One region of the Arthrobacter sp. NPDC055138 genome, then DNA from elsewhere that is predicted to be linked to it. Evidence: predicted binding sites of a transcription regulator. Region 1 holds the regulator's gene; each other region holds the start of a gene.

Region 1 (4,501 bases):
GGCACCGTTGCCTCGCCGAACCTGCGGATCCCGGCCTTGTTACCCAGGGCCTGCTTCAAGCACTCGCCGATCGTGATGGCGACATCTTCCACCGTGTGGTGGGCGTCAATATGTGTGTCGCCGGTGGCCTTCACGGTCAGATCGACCAGCGAGTGCTTCGACAGTGCGGTGAGCATGTGGTCGTAGAACGGCACGGTGGTGCTGATCTCGGATCGGCCGGTGCCGTCGAGATCCAGTTCAACCAGCACGGACGACTCGCTGGTGATGCGTTCGAGGCGTGCGGTACGTCCGGTGGTGGTATCCACGGTCATGGGGGTCCTTTGACGAAAATGGTTGACCGGCCAGGCCGGTGCGCTCTTACTACAGTTTAGGAGACTCGGCTCGACATCAGGGCCTTGATGCCTTCGAGGAAGGCTGTGGTCTCGGCCTCAGTGCCCGCCGTCACCCGCAGGTGTCCGGGAATCCCGACGTCGCGGATCAGCACGCCGGCTTCCAGAAGCCCCTGCCACACCGCGTGCGGGTCGTCCAGGCCGCCGAAGAACACGAAGTTGGAGTCCGACGGTGCCGGCTTCAAACCGAGTTCGGTCAGTCCGTCGACAATGCGGTCCCGTTGGGTCTTGATGTCCTCAACATTGGCGAGCAGCGCGTCCGCATTTTCCAGTGCGGCCAGCGCCGTCGCCTGGGTGATCGCGGACAGGTGGTAGGGCAGGCGGACCAAGCGCAGGGCGTCGGCAACCTGCGGCGCGGCGGCAAGGTACCCCACTCGGGCACCGGCAAGGGCGAAAGCCTTGCTCATGGTGCGGGAGACGATCAACCGCTCCCGGCCGGGCAGCAGCGTCAGCGCGCTCGGCGTGCCGGCGTGGGCGAATTCGGCGTAGGCCTCATCCACGATCACTATGGCGTTGGATGCCTCTCCCGCTTCGTAGGCGGCCTCGACGACGTCAAGGCCCAGCGCGGTGCCCGTCGGGTTGTTCGGGGAACACAGGACGACGACGTTGGCTGCGGATTCTGCGACGGCAGCGGCAACCGCTTCCGCGGAGATCGCAAAGTCCGCTCCGCGCGGCACCGCAACATACTCGGTGTCCGTCCCGCTGGCCAGCAGCGGGTACATGGAATACGTGGGCGGGAAGCTCAACAAGGTCCGGCCCGGCCCGCCGAAGGCCTGAAGGATTTGCTGCAGCACTTCATTCGAACCGTTGGCCGCCCAGATGTTCTCTGCCGTGAGGCCGTGTCCCAGATAGAGGGACAGCGCCGTCCGAAGCTCGGTAAACTCGCGGTCCGGATACCTGTTCAAACCGGCCGCTGCGGCGCTGACGGCCGAGACGATGGCTTGATGCACCGTCTCCGGCAAGCCGTGGGTGTTTTCGTTGACATTCAGCAGGATGGGCACGTCCAATTGGGGGGCACCATATGGCTCCAGGCCCCGGAGATTACCCCGCAACGGCAGACGGTTCAGGCGTTCTAACTGCTCACTCACCGATCCAGCTTAAGCTTCGGCCCGCCCGGGGCAGGAATCGGGCGGGCCGAAGCGGCTCATATTACGGTTGCCTCAATGCGCTGACGGCACCAGCAACTGCTGGCCGGAATGGACGATGTCCCCGTCCAGGCCGTTCAATTGCGCGATCTCGAAGATGACATCATGCGGGTTGCGGTCGGGGGCGGACAGCACCGCCACATCCCAGAGCGTCTGGCCGCTGCCGACAGTGACGGTAACGGCCGGCCCCGGCCCCAACCCTCCGGCAGCGGCCATTGCCGGTGCGGTGAAGAAGCCGACCAGGGTGAGCGCGACGGCCGCGGCAAGCATGAGCGGCAGGCCAATCAGCAGCAAACGGCCCCGGCGGGTAAGCCGGAGGGGGGCGTTGGCGCGGAAGTCTGCGGACTGCGGTGCGAGCTGGGCGGACATGGTGCCACCTTTCCGATTTCGATCTATTTCGACTGGTTTCGATCATCGAACCACCGCATTCGAACGCATCTTCGAATGCGTCTTCTACAGTTTTAGCACTGGTGATCGACTATTGTCGAGACTCAGTCGAACAAATGTTTGAAATTCCTCACCGCCTCGCCTAGCGTTGATGGCATGAGCGGCTGTGAATTGCAGTGCATCAGCCGCCACTGACAAAACAGTCGAGACAGCAATCCGAGTGCCGGTTCCGCATCAGCCAGACCCGGCACCTGGACCATCATGGGAAGACCGGGGCCGGATATGTCCGAAGAGACCACCACCACTGCCGGAGCGCGGCGACGAGGCCGCCCTGTCAAGGTCGGACGCAGCCTGACGCCGCGGCAAAAGAAGATCCTGGAAACCATCCAGCGCTCCGTTATTGCCCACGGGTACCCGCCGTCGATGCGCGAGATCGGCGACCTCGTCGGCTTGGCAAGCCTGTCCAGCGTCACCCATCAACTGGCCCAACTGGAGAAGATGGGCTACATCCGGCGGGACCCGAAGCGTCCCCGGGCCATGGAGATCCTCACTCCGCTGACGCTTGAACAGGGCGGCGTGGAAATCGTGGGCGTGGACGAGCCGCAGCAGCTGCGCAGCTCCAGTGGCGTCGCGGTGGCCGAACTCACCACGTCATCCGATACGGCCATGGTGCCGCTGGTGGGACGGATCGCCGCCGGCGGACCGATCCTGGCAGACCAGGCGGTCGAGGACGTCATGCCGCTGCCCCGGCAGCTGGTGGGGCACGGCGAGTTGTTCATGCTGAAGGTTTCCGGCGATTCGATGATCGATGCTGCCATTTGCGATGGCGACTGGGTGGTGGTTCGGCAGCAGCACACCGCAGAGAACGGCGACATTGTTGCGGCGCTGCTCGACGAAGAGGCAACGGTAAAAACCTTCCGGCAGCGAGACGGGCACACCTGGTTGCTGCCGCAGAACACGCGCTATGAACCGATTCTGGGCGACCACGCAACCATCATGGGCAAGGTTGTCTCCGTGATGCGGGCGCTCTGACTGCTCCGCCACCGCTCCTTCAGCCGATGCAGCCTGCCCATTCGGCGGCGGACCCGGATGGTTCTGGCGGCCGCCGGTTCAGGCGGCGGCGGCCGCCAGCCGCTCCAGGACCTGGCGGGCGATGGCGCCATCCTTCGTGCTCCAAAACGGCGGCAGGGCACTGCGGAGGAAATTTCCGTAGCGGGCGGTGGCCAGACGGGAATCCAACACGGCCACAACCCCCTTGTCATTGGATGCGCGAATCAAGCGGCCAGCGCCCTGGGCCAGCCGCACTGCTGCGTGGGTGGCCGAGACCGTCATGAAACCATTGCCGCCGGCCTGAGCTACCGACCGGGTCCGGGCAGTGGTCAGCGGGTCGTCCGGCCGCGGGAACGGAATTCGGTCGATGACCACCAACCGGCATGCCTCGCCCGGAACATCGACTCCCTGCCACAGAGTCATCGTGCCGAACAGGCAGGTGTCCGGTTCATCGGCGAATTGGCGGACCAGCGCCCCCATTGATGATTCGCCCTGGCACAGGATGGTCAGTTCGGTGCGCTGACGCATTTCGGCGGCAGCTTCTTCTGCCGCGCGACGCGAGGAGAACAATCCGAGGGCCCCGCCGCGTGAGGCGCGCAGCAGCTCCTCGAGTTCGTCGAGCTGCTCGCTGCTGGTGCCACGGCCCGGCTTGGGCAGATGCGATGCCACATACAGCACACCCTGGCGGGGGTAATCGAAGGGACTGCCCACGTCGGCGCTTGAGTACGCTGGGGCACCGGCCCCCAACAATCCGAGCGAACCGGCAACGGCGTCGAAGGTGCCCCCCACCGACAGCGTGGCGGAGGTCAGCACCACCGTATGTTCGTCGAAGAGCCCTTCACGCAGCCTGGAGGCAACAGACAACGGGGCGACGTTGAGCGTAGCCGGCTGGTCGTCGTTGGCGATATAGTCGCCGGTCTCGCCGAAGGTGCTGGGACGGGTCGCCCAAATGACCTCGCGGGAATCTGCCGCCGAAAGCAGCCGTTCGGCCATCTCCAGCACCGAGGAAAGACGGGATCGGGCCATCTGCCTCCCGCCGTCTGCCGCCGCGGACCCCTCGGGCTTGGAATCGGATAGCGCTGCGCGGGCCGCCTCCCGCAGCTGCGCGAGGACCAACTCCTGCTCCTCGCGCAGGCCGGAGGCCAACAATCCGCTCGGCAACGGCTCCAGTACGTCCTCCAGGGCGCCGGCAGCCGAGTTCAGCGGCTCCACGCTGATCCCGGTGTGCTTGCGCGCGGTCGAAGCCGCAGTGCGGACCATGGCAGCCGACAGCTGCCCCGCCACGGCGCTGGTGACGCGGTCCTGCAATTCGTGGGCTTCGTCAATCACCACCACGTCGTAGTCCGGAAGCACGGCCACGCCCTCAAAGGCGTTGATGGCGAGCATGGCGTGGTTGGTGATCACGATGTCCGCCTCGGCAGCATGTCCGCGCGCCAGTTCGCTGAAGCACTCGGCGGCGAGGGGACATTTTTGCGCGCCGAGGCATTCCATCGATCCCACGGAGACCTGTCGCCACGCGCGATCGCTGAC
Region 2 (4,501 bases), on a different contig from region 1:
GGCTGCCCTGCGACAATGCGCTGGAGTTCAGTAGCTGAGAGCCCGTAGATGCCGGCAAGGCTGAGCCGGATGCCCAGCGTTTCACCGGCAGGGGACGAAACACGTTCCACCCGGTAGCGGTCAGTGCTGCGGTTGATGTCCAACGGCAGAATCGGGATGCCGAGCCGCCGCGCCTCGGCCACCAACAGCCTCCGCGGGTACATCCCCGGGTCGTGTTCCCAGAGCCCGGCGAGGAACGCCTCCGGATGGTGGGCTTTCAACCACGCGGTCTGGTAGGTGGGGACGGCGAAGGCTGCACCGTGGGCTTTGCAGAAGCCGAAGCTGCCAAAGGACTTCAAGGTAGTCCAGACCGTATCCACAACGTCCGGAGGATATCCCCGGTCCAGCGAAGCTTTACGGAAATAATCTTCCACTGCCGGTTCGGCTTCCTCATTGCCCAGCAGTCGGCGGAATTCGTCCGCCTTGGCCAGCCCGCATCCGGTAAACACATCAAAGGTCCGCAGGACTTGCTCATGGAAGACAGTCACGCCATGGGTTTCCTTCAAAACCGGGATCAGGTCGGGATGAGGGAAGCGCTCCGGAGCCCAGCCGTGGCGCTGCTCCAGGAACGGGCGGACCATGTCCGATTGCATGGGGCCGGGCCGGAATAGCGAAATGTCGATGATCAGATCGTTGAAGTCCCGCGGCGCCATCTTGCCCACCAGCTCACGCTGGCCGGGGGATTCAATCTGGAAGCACCCCAGAGTGTGGGTGCTTCGGATCAGCTCGTAGGTCGGTTCATCGTCCAGCGGGACCTGTTCCAGGTTGATGTTCCCGTTCGCCGCGATGTAGCCGGGCCCTTCCCCGTCCTCGTCCACCGGGTGCTTTCCGGCTGCCGTCACCGCTTCCTTGGTTGGATGGATGCGTGCGATTTCGGCGAGCGCGTAAGCCATCGAGCTCTGCATCCGCACCCCCAGCACGTCCAGTTTGAGCATGCCCATCGGATCCATGTCGTGCTTGTCGAACTGGCTCATCGGCAGTCCCAGCCCGCTGGGCTGGGTGGGGGTACGGTCCAGCAGCGAGGTGTCGCCCAGGATCACCCCGCAAGGATGCATGGAGATATGCCGGGGCAGCCGGTCCAGCCGTTCGGTCAGGTCCACCAGCAGATCCAGTTGCTGGTTCTGCTCCACCTGGGCCGAGAACGCGCGTAGTTCCGGTTTCTCTGCCATCGCTTCACGGAATTTGCGCGCGGAGAACCGCCAGAGCTGCTTGGCGATGCCGGAGATTTCATCCTCCGGCAGGCCAAGTGCCAGACCAGCGTCGCGGACTGCGCCGCGGGCACGATAGCCGTTCTGCATACTCATCAGAGTGACCCGCTCGCTGCCGAATCGGTCGAAGATCTTCTGGTAGACGTTGTGCCGTTCTGCGCTTTCCACGTCAATGTCTATGTCCGGCAAGGTGGAGCGGTCCTGGGAGAGGAAACGTTCAAAGATCAGCCCGTGGTCCAGCGGGTTTACGTGGCTGATGTAGAGCAGATAGTTCACCAGGCTGGAGGCCCCGGACCCACGGGCCGAAGCCCGGACGCCCATGCCGGTGATCATCCGCGACACTTCGGCAACTGTTAGGAAGTAGGAGGCGAAGCCCAGCCGGGAGATGATGCCCAGCTCATGTGCCAACCGGTCCCGCAGCTCCTGCTCTGCCCGCCCGGATATTCCGCCGAACCGTTCGGCAATGCCGGTTTCACAGCGCTGCAGCAGCTCGGTCAGTGGTTCCCCGTCGATCCCGATAACCGAGGCTTCCGGGACCACGGGATGCTTGAAGCCCATGTCCTGGTAAGGGTCCATCCGGCACCGGTCCGCCACGGCTTCGGTCACGGACAGCAGTCGGTGCGCGTCCCGGCTTCCGCCACCGGCTGCCTGAACGATCTCCCGAGCCAGTGCCTGCATCTGTGCAGGTGATTTCAGCCAACCCTGGGCACTGGGCTGCAGTTCAGGCAGTTTGGACAAGGCCGTCAAAGTCCTGGCCGAGTCCAGTACATCTGCGGTAGCTGCTCCGTCTTCTTCGCAGTAGCGCACGGCATTGGTCAACACCGCTGGAATCTTCAGTTCGTCGGCAAGGTTGAGCATGCGTACAGCGTGGGCGGTGCTCAGGTTCTCGCCGGGGGCACTGAGGTGGGACACAATCTCCATTGCCAACGATCCGACCGGCAGCACGGTGCGCCAGTGTCCGGCCAGCCGGCGCGCTTCGACATAGCTGCGGCGGCGCAGCGCTTGGCCGACCTCGGACATCGGCCCCAACAGCACCGTGAGGGCAGGTCCGCCGTCCGGAGTGCCGGCATGCCGGGCGAGTTGTTCCAGCGTCACCCCGGGTGTTCGGTGCCTGCTCCCCCGCCCGCTGCCCGCCGTCCCGTCATGCGCCGCCGAAATCAGTCGGCAGAGCGCATGGTAGCCGTTCCCTTGGTTCCCGCCGTGTGCCAGCACCACAACGCGCCCGGTGTCCCGGCCGCCGTCGTCCTGGACTGCCAGATCCACGCCGACTATCGGATCAATCCCCACCGCCAGGCAAGCCTTGAGGTGCTTGACTGTTCCGTAGAGCCCGTCCCGGTCCGTGCAGGCCAATGCATCCGCTCCGAAGGAAGCGGCCGCACCGGCCAGTTCATCAGGCCAGGAGACACCGTAGTGGGCGCTGAACGCCGTGGATACATGCAGATGGGTAAAGCTCATTGGTCATTCCAAACGCCTTATTGAAGGCACGGGATCGTTATCCGGCGGCAGCCGCGAAAACCGAGGCGAATAAATGCTGCGGGTCTGCGCTCAGGCGCTCAGTTCACGGACGGCATCATGGACACGGATCAGTCGCCAGCGATCGGCATCCACCTGGTGGGAAAGGTCCAAGGTGCGGATCTGGGACCTGCCGTTCAGCCGTGCCTGCACGCGCCAGATTTCATGGTCCACCAACCCGGCTCCCCTGCCCCGTTCTGCCCTCAGTTCTTCCGCCCACCATTTGCGGCGTTCATACCAACGCACGGGTTCTGCGACAATCCGGTAGCTCCTGCCCTGCCACCGCAGCCGCAGAGGCTGTCCGGCAGGGGAACAAACAACTTCGACAGCTTCACTGAAAACACCCATGTTCCAGTCACCTTTCATCTGGACAACGGGTCAGAGCTCTGCAGCACGCGCCCCTGCGCCAACACGCCTGCCGAAAAACTTGACCCTCTTATTCTATTCGAATATGTGTTCGAATCCAAGATCAAGCGTAGGGACAGGCACTGACAAAACCAGAGTGATGAAGCGGGGCGCCCTACGCCTGCAGCAGTTCCCTGGCCTGCCGCAGCACTGGACCGCATACCGCCCAGTCTTCCTCGGGGATATCCAGCAACTCCAGGATTTCCACCACCCGGCGAGCGCTGTCCGGATCCCCCAGCCGGACGTGGAGTTCGGCAAGGTATGCGAGTGCTTCGACCTGGACGGAACCCGTCCATCCCGAAGTAATACAACTCCAGCCCGTCCCGGCCGAACGCGATGTACGGGCTTGGCCGCACCTGCCGATACAACGCCTTGAATCCGAGCAAAGCCAGGAACGCTGCTATCTCATCAATATCGCCGCACGGCCGCAGCGGGACGGTCCGCGGCCTCATTCGCCTAGCCTTGCTCAGCCAGATCCTTCACGTCGCCCACCAACTTGTCCCACATCGACTTGGAGTGCTCCGCCGCTTCGGCACTGGCATTGTTGTCCTGCGACAGCGTGAACTCGGTTCCGCCGGGAACTTCCTCCAGCGTCCAGGTGAGGCGGTGGTAGTTCTCCGGCACGTCCGCCTGTCCGGTCAGCGGGCTGAAGTGAGTGACAACCAGCCGCCTTCCCGGTTCGAACTCCAGCACCTGGCCCTTGTCTTCGTAGGCTTTACCCTCCCATTCACCTCGCCAGCTGATGGGCCCGCCGACGCTCCAGTCGGTGTTCACCTCGGTACCGAACATGAACCCCTTGATGGCCTCGGGGTCGGTAATCACCGCCCAGACACGATCAGGCGGTGCCGCGATGGTCGCCGTCGAACTGGCGACAAACTTTCCCGTCATGGGTTCCTCCCCCGCAGACAGCCTCATACCCGACAGACGCCCCATAGCGGCTGGGTCCGGCTACTCCCCTAGCTTCCAGCAGCGAGGGCTGGCGCACAACGAGTTCTGCCGGATTGTTGCGGACGTCCGACGAAAAAGGACTTGGGTGAAACCGACGACAGTGAAATCACTTCTCCGGACGGCCGAGCCGTCGCTCACACTGCCTCGGCGATGAGATCGGGTCCGTTATTGCGCACGTTGTTGACCTTGGAACTGACCCGCCGCGGAACAAGATGCGGTTCGGGCATGGCGTCCAGCAGCTGCTGCACATCGGCCTCGGATGTGGTTTCCGGATCCAGCCAGTCCGAATAAAGGTCAGCCGGCACGATCAGCGGCGTTCTGTCATGGATGTGCCCGAGTGAATCGGAAGCCTGCGTGGTGATGATGGTGCAGGTCCGCAGCCACTTCTG
Region 3 (4,501 bases), on a different contig from region 1:
GCCAGCGGGTGGGCCTTGACCTCCACCTCCACGCCGAACAGCGGGGACTTCACGGTGGTGCCGAACAGCTTCTGGTAGCGCTCGTCATCGGGGTGGGCCACCAGTGCCACGCAGGCCGGCAGCAGCTCGGGGCGGGTGGTCTCGATGTGGACCTTCTCGCCGTCGGCGGTCTCGAAGGCGTAGCGGTAGTATGCGCCGGGCATCTCCCGGTCCTCCAGCTCGGCCTGCGCCACGGCGGTGCGGAACGTGACGTCCCAGAGCGTGGGGGCCTCGGCCATGTAGGCGTCGCCAGCGGTCAGGTTGGCCAGAAAGGCGCGCTGTGAGACCGAGCGGGACACGTCATCGATGGTCCGGTACGTCAGGTCCCAGTCCACGGACAGGCCCAGCGTGCTGAAGAGGTTCTCGAAAACCTTCTCGTCCTCCACAGCCAGGGTCTCGCAGAGCTCAATGAAGTTCCGGCGGGAAACGACGTCGAAATCGCGCTGGTTCTTCGCCGGGGTGGCCGGCGGCTGGTAGTCCGGGTTGTACGGCACCGACGGGTCGCAGCGCACGCCGTAGAAGTTCTGCACGCGGCGCTCGGTGGGCAGGCCGTTGTCATCCCAGCCCATCGGATAGAACACGTTCTTCCCGCGCATCCGCTTGTAGCGGGCCAGCACATCGGTCTGTGTGTAGGAGAACATGTGTCCCACATGCAGCGAGCCGGACGCCGTCGGCGGGGGAGTGTCGATTGAGTAGACCTGCTCCCGCGTGGTCTCGGGGTTGAACTTGTAGGTTCCCTCCCCACGCCAGCGCCGGGTCAGGGCGTCCTCAAGGCCTTCGAGGGCGGGCTTGTCGGGAACGTTTACGGAAACGGGCGTGTCTGTGCCCGGGGTATGTTCTGCCATGCTCGCCATTCTTTCATGCCGGGCACGGAATGAAGATTCACGACGGCGGTGCCCACCTGCCTGCATCGGCGCGCCTCACCCGGACTGCCGATTCGCTCGACGGCGGTGCCCGCCCTTCCTGCCCCTGTCCGGCTCGCGTAGCATGCGGCTATGACGGACGTTCAGATCAAGCGGGTCTACGAACCGGCCGACGACGGTGATGGCTACCGGGTGTTGGTGGACCGGATCTGGCCGCGTGGGATCAAGAAGGAGGAGGCAGGGCTGGACCTCTGGCTGAAGGAAGCGGGGACATCCGCCGAGTTGCGCAAGGAGTTCAGCCACCAGCCAGAGAAGTTCGAAGCGTTCACTGTGGCGTACCGGCAGGAGCTGGACGGTTCCGAGGCGCTGAAGCGTTTGTTGGAGCTGGCCCGCGAGCATCCAAAGCTGTGCCTGCTTTACGGTGCCAAGGATGAGACGCACAACCAAGCGGCGGTGCTGCGGGACTTGATCCTGGAGGAACTCGGCGGGGGGTCCGACTGACATGCCGCGCCGGATGGGGGATTTACGTGGCGCCGGCGGCCCGCGGAGTCGGATGTGCCGGGTCCGCAAACGCCTCACAGAGGGCGGCACACGCGGCTCTGGGCGCGGCATCTGGCGCAGCGCCGTCCTGACCCTGATGGGTTCGGCGGCTTTGATCGGTTCCATGGCCGGATGCGGGATTATCCCCGGGTTCGAGGCTCCACCGTGTCTCCCGCCGGACTACTCGGTGACCCCCAAGGAGGCGGGTCCGGGGGAGACTGTGACGGTGTCAGCGCGGGACGCTGACTGCGACCCACGCTACGGCAGCGAGGCCCAGATTGAAGTGATCGTGACAGATGCTTCCGGTGTAGAAGTGCTCCACGAGACCGCCCCGATGAACGACGGCGGCGGCTTCACGTATACCTTTACGGTCCCCTCGGCCGCCGCGGCAGGTGAGGCCTCGGTGACTGCGATGCCCTACAACGTCGACTGGTGCGATGACACCGGCCGGAACAACCGAGTATCGGGAGCGGCCGCCGTCGTCGAACTCGAGCGGGTATCGTGCGCGATGCCGCTGAGGCCACTCCTGATCAACCGGTGACCCCTGCTGATCAAACGGTCATCGCAGCTTCGCTCGGTGAAGTCTCGTTCCTGCCTGTCAGCTATCGCTCGGCCTAGCAGTGACGGACGGATCCCCAAGCGTTCCAGCGGCTCGCAGCGACGTCGTACTGTAGGCCTCCGTTTTTATTCGCCACTAGGCTGTGATTCATGACCAAGCGCGCAGTAGTAACGGGAGCAAGTTCGGGGATCGGCGCCGCCACCGTGCGGGCGCTGCGCGGAAGCGGTTGGGAGGTAGTGGCAGTGGCCCGGCGTGCCGACCGGCTTGCCGCGCTCGCCGAAGAAACCGGCGCGGTGGCGATGCCCGGCGACGTGACGGACCAGGCCTCCGTCGATCAGTTGGTAGCCGGCGTGCTCGCCGGCGGAGGCGTCGATGCGCTGGTGAACATCGCCGGCGGCGCCTTCGGGGTGGACTCGATCGCTGAAGGAAAGTTCGCCGACTGGGAGAAGATGTACAACGTAAACGTCCTCGGCTCCCTGCGGATGATCAAGGCATTCCTGCCGGCCCTGCGGGATAACGGCGAAGGCTCGGTCGTGTTGCTGACCTCCACCGCGGGGATCGTGGCGTACGAAGGAGGCGGTGGATATGTGGCCGCCAAGTTCGCGCAGCACTCCATGGCCGGTACCCTGCGTCTGGAAGAGGCCGAACATAACGTGCGGGTGATCGACATCCTGCCGGGCTTGGTGCAGACCGAAGAGTTCTCGCTGAACCGTCTCGGCGGCGACCAGGCGGCGGCGGACAAGGTCTACACCGGCGTGGAGAAGCCGCTGCTGGCCGAGGACGTTGCCGACGTGGTGGCCTACTCGCTCAATCTGCCGCACCATGTGAACCTGGATCAGATCGTCATGCGCCCGGTCGCGCAGGCCGCCGCCCACAAGCTGATTCGGAAATAGCGGCAGGGCTTCGAGTTGTCCGGACTCGGACTCGCGTAGCTCCGGGTTCGGAGTAGCCCAGCTAGGGGGCTCGGGTTGGCTAGCTAGGACTCGTTTCTCCCCGGCCCGTTACGGCCGGCACACCGGCCGACTATCCCTACACAATCGAGGAATTTGATTGCTTCGAATCTGTATTCGAAGAAAAATGGATGTATGGCCATTACACCGCTCGAACAGGATCCGGGGACACTTGCTTCCCTGGACCGAGTGCGCGTCGACTTGGCCAGCAGAGCGGGCAGCTTCGTCGCTGGAATGGACCAGATGTCTACCCGCGAGCTGGCAGCGACTGTTGCGGCGGTGGAGGACATCTCCAAGATCGTGGAGTTCTTCCAGTTGGCAGGAGCATGGGCAGTAGAGCGGGCCGATGTTGCCCGGGTAGGGGAGCGGGACGGACTTTTCGGAGGTCCTGTGGCCGCCGATTGCCGCGGCGCAGAATCCTCACCCGGTGGTGGCATAGTCCCTGCTGCGGGTGCGGACACGGGGGAGCGCGGCTGGGCTGATCCTGCGGAAGCGCTAAACGCCGGCACCGGTCGGGACGGATCTGACGGGCAGGGAGCGGCGGAGGGCGAGGACGGCAGCGCCCGCAGGGGGACGGAGTTCCGCACGAACGCCGAGTATTTGCGGGCCCGGCTGGGGATCGGTGCGGGCGAGGCAAAGCGGCGGATCAGGGTGGGTCAGGCTGCGCTCGCCGGACGGCTGCCTTCAGGCGAGCCCGGGAGCGTCAGGCTGCCGGTGCTTGGGAAGGCGTTGGCTGAGGGCAGGATTGCGGGCCGGGCTGCGTCGCTGATCACTGATGCGGTGGCGCGGGTACGTCCGGCTGCCGGGATGGAAACTGCGGCGGAGATGGAAGCGGCGCTGGTGCGTCAGGCAGTGGAAGCCGATCAGGACGTATTGGGCAAGGTCGCCAGAATGTGGGAGGCCGCCGCGGATGCGGACGGGAGTGAGCCCTCGGAGGCGGCGCTGCGCGCGAAACAGGGTGTGTTCTATCGGGGGCGGCGCGGCGGCCTGCACTACTTCACTCTGGCGGCAGATGACGCTCAGTACCCGGCGCTGGCGACGGTGATGAATACAGCGACCAACCCGCGGCTGACCGGCGAGAACATCACTGCCGGCAACGGCACGGGTATGGCCGCAGGCACCACCGTCGAAGGGGATGGTGAAGTGCCGGGGACCGCCGCGTTCCTGCCCGCTCCCGCGTCCGGGACAACCGATGCGGTGTTCGGGGATGGGACGACGGACCAGGATGCCGCGTTGTTGGATCCGCGGTCGTTTGCGCAGAAGCAATTGGCCGGGCTGGTGGCCGGGTGCGTGGTCGCTTTGTCGGCTGGCAGGCTGCCGGCCACCGGCGGGCACCGCGCTCAGATTATGGTCACCACCGGTTACAAGGAATTGGCCGGCAAGTTGACCGGCCCGGCGCATCCGGTGTTCGGCCATCCCGTCTCAGCCAAGACTGTGCGGAGGCTGGCCTGCGACGCGTCGATCATCCCGGTGGTACTGGGTTCTCAGAGCGAGGTCCTGGATCTGGGCCGCGCGTCGAGGTTCTTCACCCCGGCAGTCCGCAAGGCGCT

The links. Region 1 encodes LexA, which represses DNA repair genes until DNA is damaged. Its sites were predicted from a motif close to TCGAACANNTGTTCGA; they were not measured.
Region 2: a site for LexA is predicted at 3,205-3,220, ahead of ACWF5H_RS05715 (DUF6504 family protein). Genes of this name have one in related genera too.
Region 3: a site for LexA is predicted at 3,057-3,072, ahead of ACWF5H_RS05385 (DUF222 domain-containing protein). Genes of this name have one in related genera too.

Annotation. Positions count from the first base shown of each region.
Region 1 is NZ_JBSGTH010000006.1:32,376-36,876, forward strand. Features, by position in the region: gene hisB (imidazoleglycerol-phosphate dehydratase HisB) at 1-311, opposite strand, end outside; gene ACWF5H_RS15090 (histidinol-phosphate transaminase) at 368-1,477, opposite strand; gene ACWF5H_RS15095 (LysM peptidoglycan-binding domain-containing protein) at 1,550-1,903, opposite strand; gene lexA (transcriptional repressor LexA) at 2,204-2,953, shown strand; gene ACWF5H_RS15105 (ATP-dependent DNA helicase) at 3,032-4,501, opposite strand, start outside.
Region 2 is NZ_JBSGTH010000002.1:111,925-116,425, reverse strand. Features, by position in the region: gene ACWF5H_RS05720 (DNA polymerase III subunit alpha) at 1-2,702, opposite strand, end outside; gene ACWF5H_RS05715 (DUF6504 family protein) at 2,793-3,107, opposite strand; gene ACWF5H_RS05710 (SRPBCC domain-containing protein) at 3,621-4,052, opposite strand; gene ACWF5H_RS05705 (SOS response-associated peptidase) at 4,247-4,501, opposite strand, start outside.
Region 3 is NZ_JBSGTH010000002.1:35,010-39,510, forward strand. Features, by position in the region: gene valS (valine--tRNA ligase) at 1-884, opposite strand, end outside; gene ACWF5H_RS05370 (DUF488 domain-containing protein) at 1,035-1,403, shown strand; gene ACWF5H_RS05375 (hypothetical protein) at 1,669-1,983, shown strand; gene ACWF5H_RS05380 (SDR family oxidoreductase) at 2,151-2,894, shown strand; gene ACWF5H_RS05385 (DUF222 domain-containing protein) at 3,087-4,501, shown strand, end outside.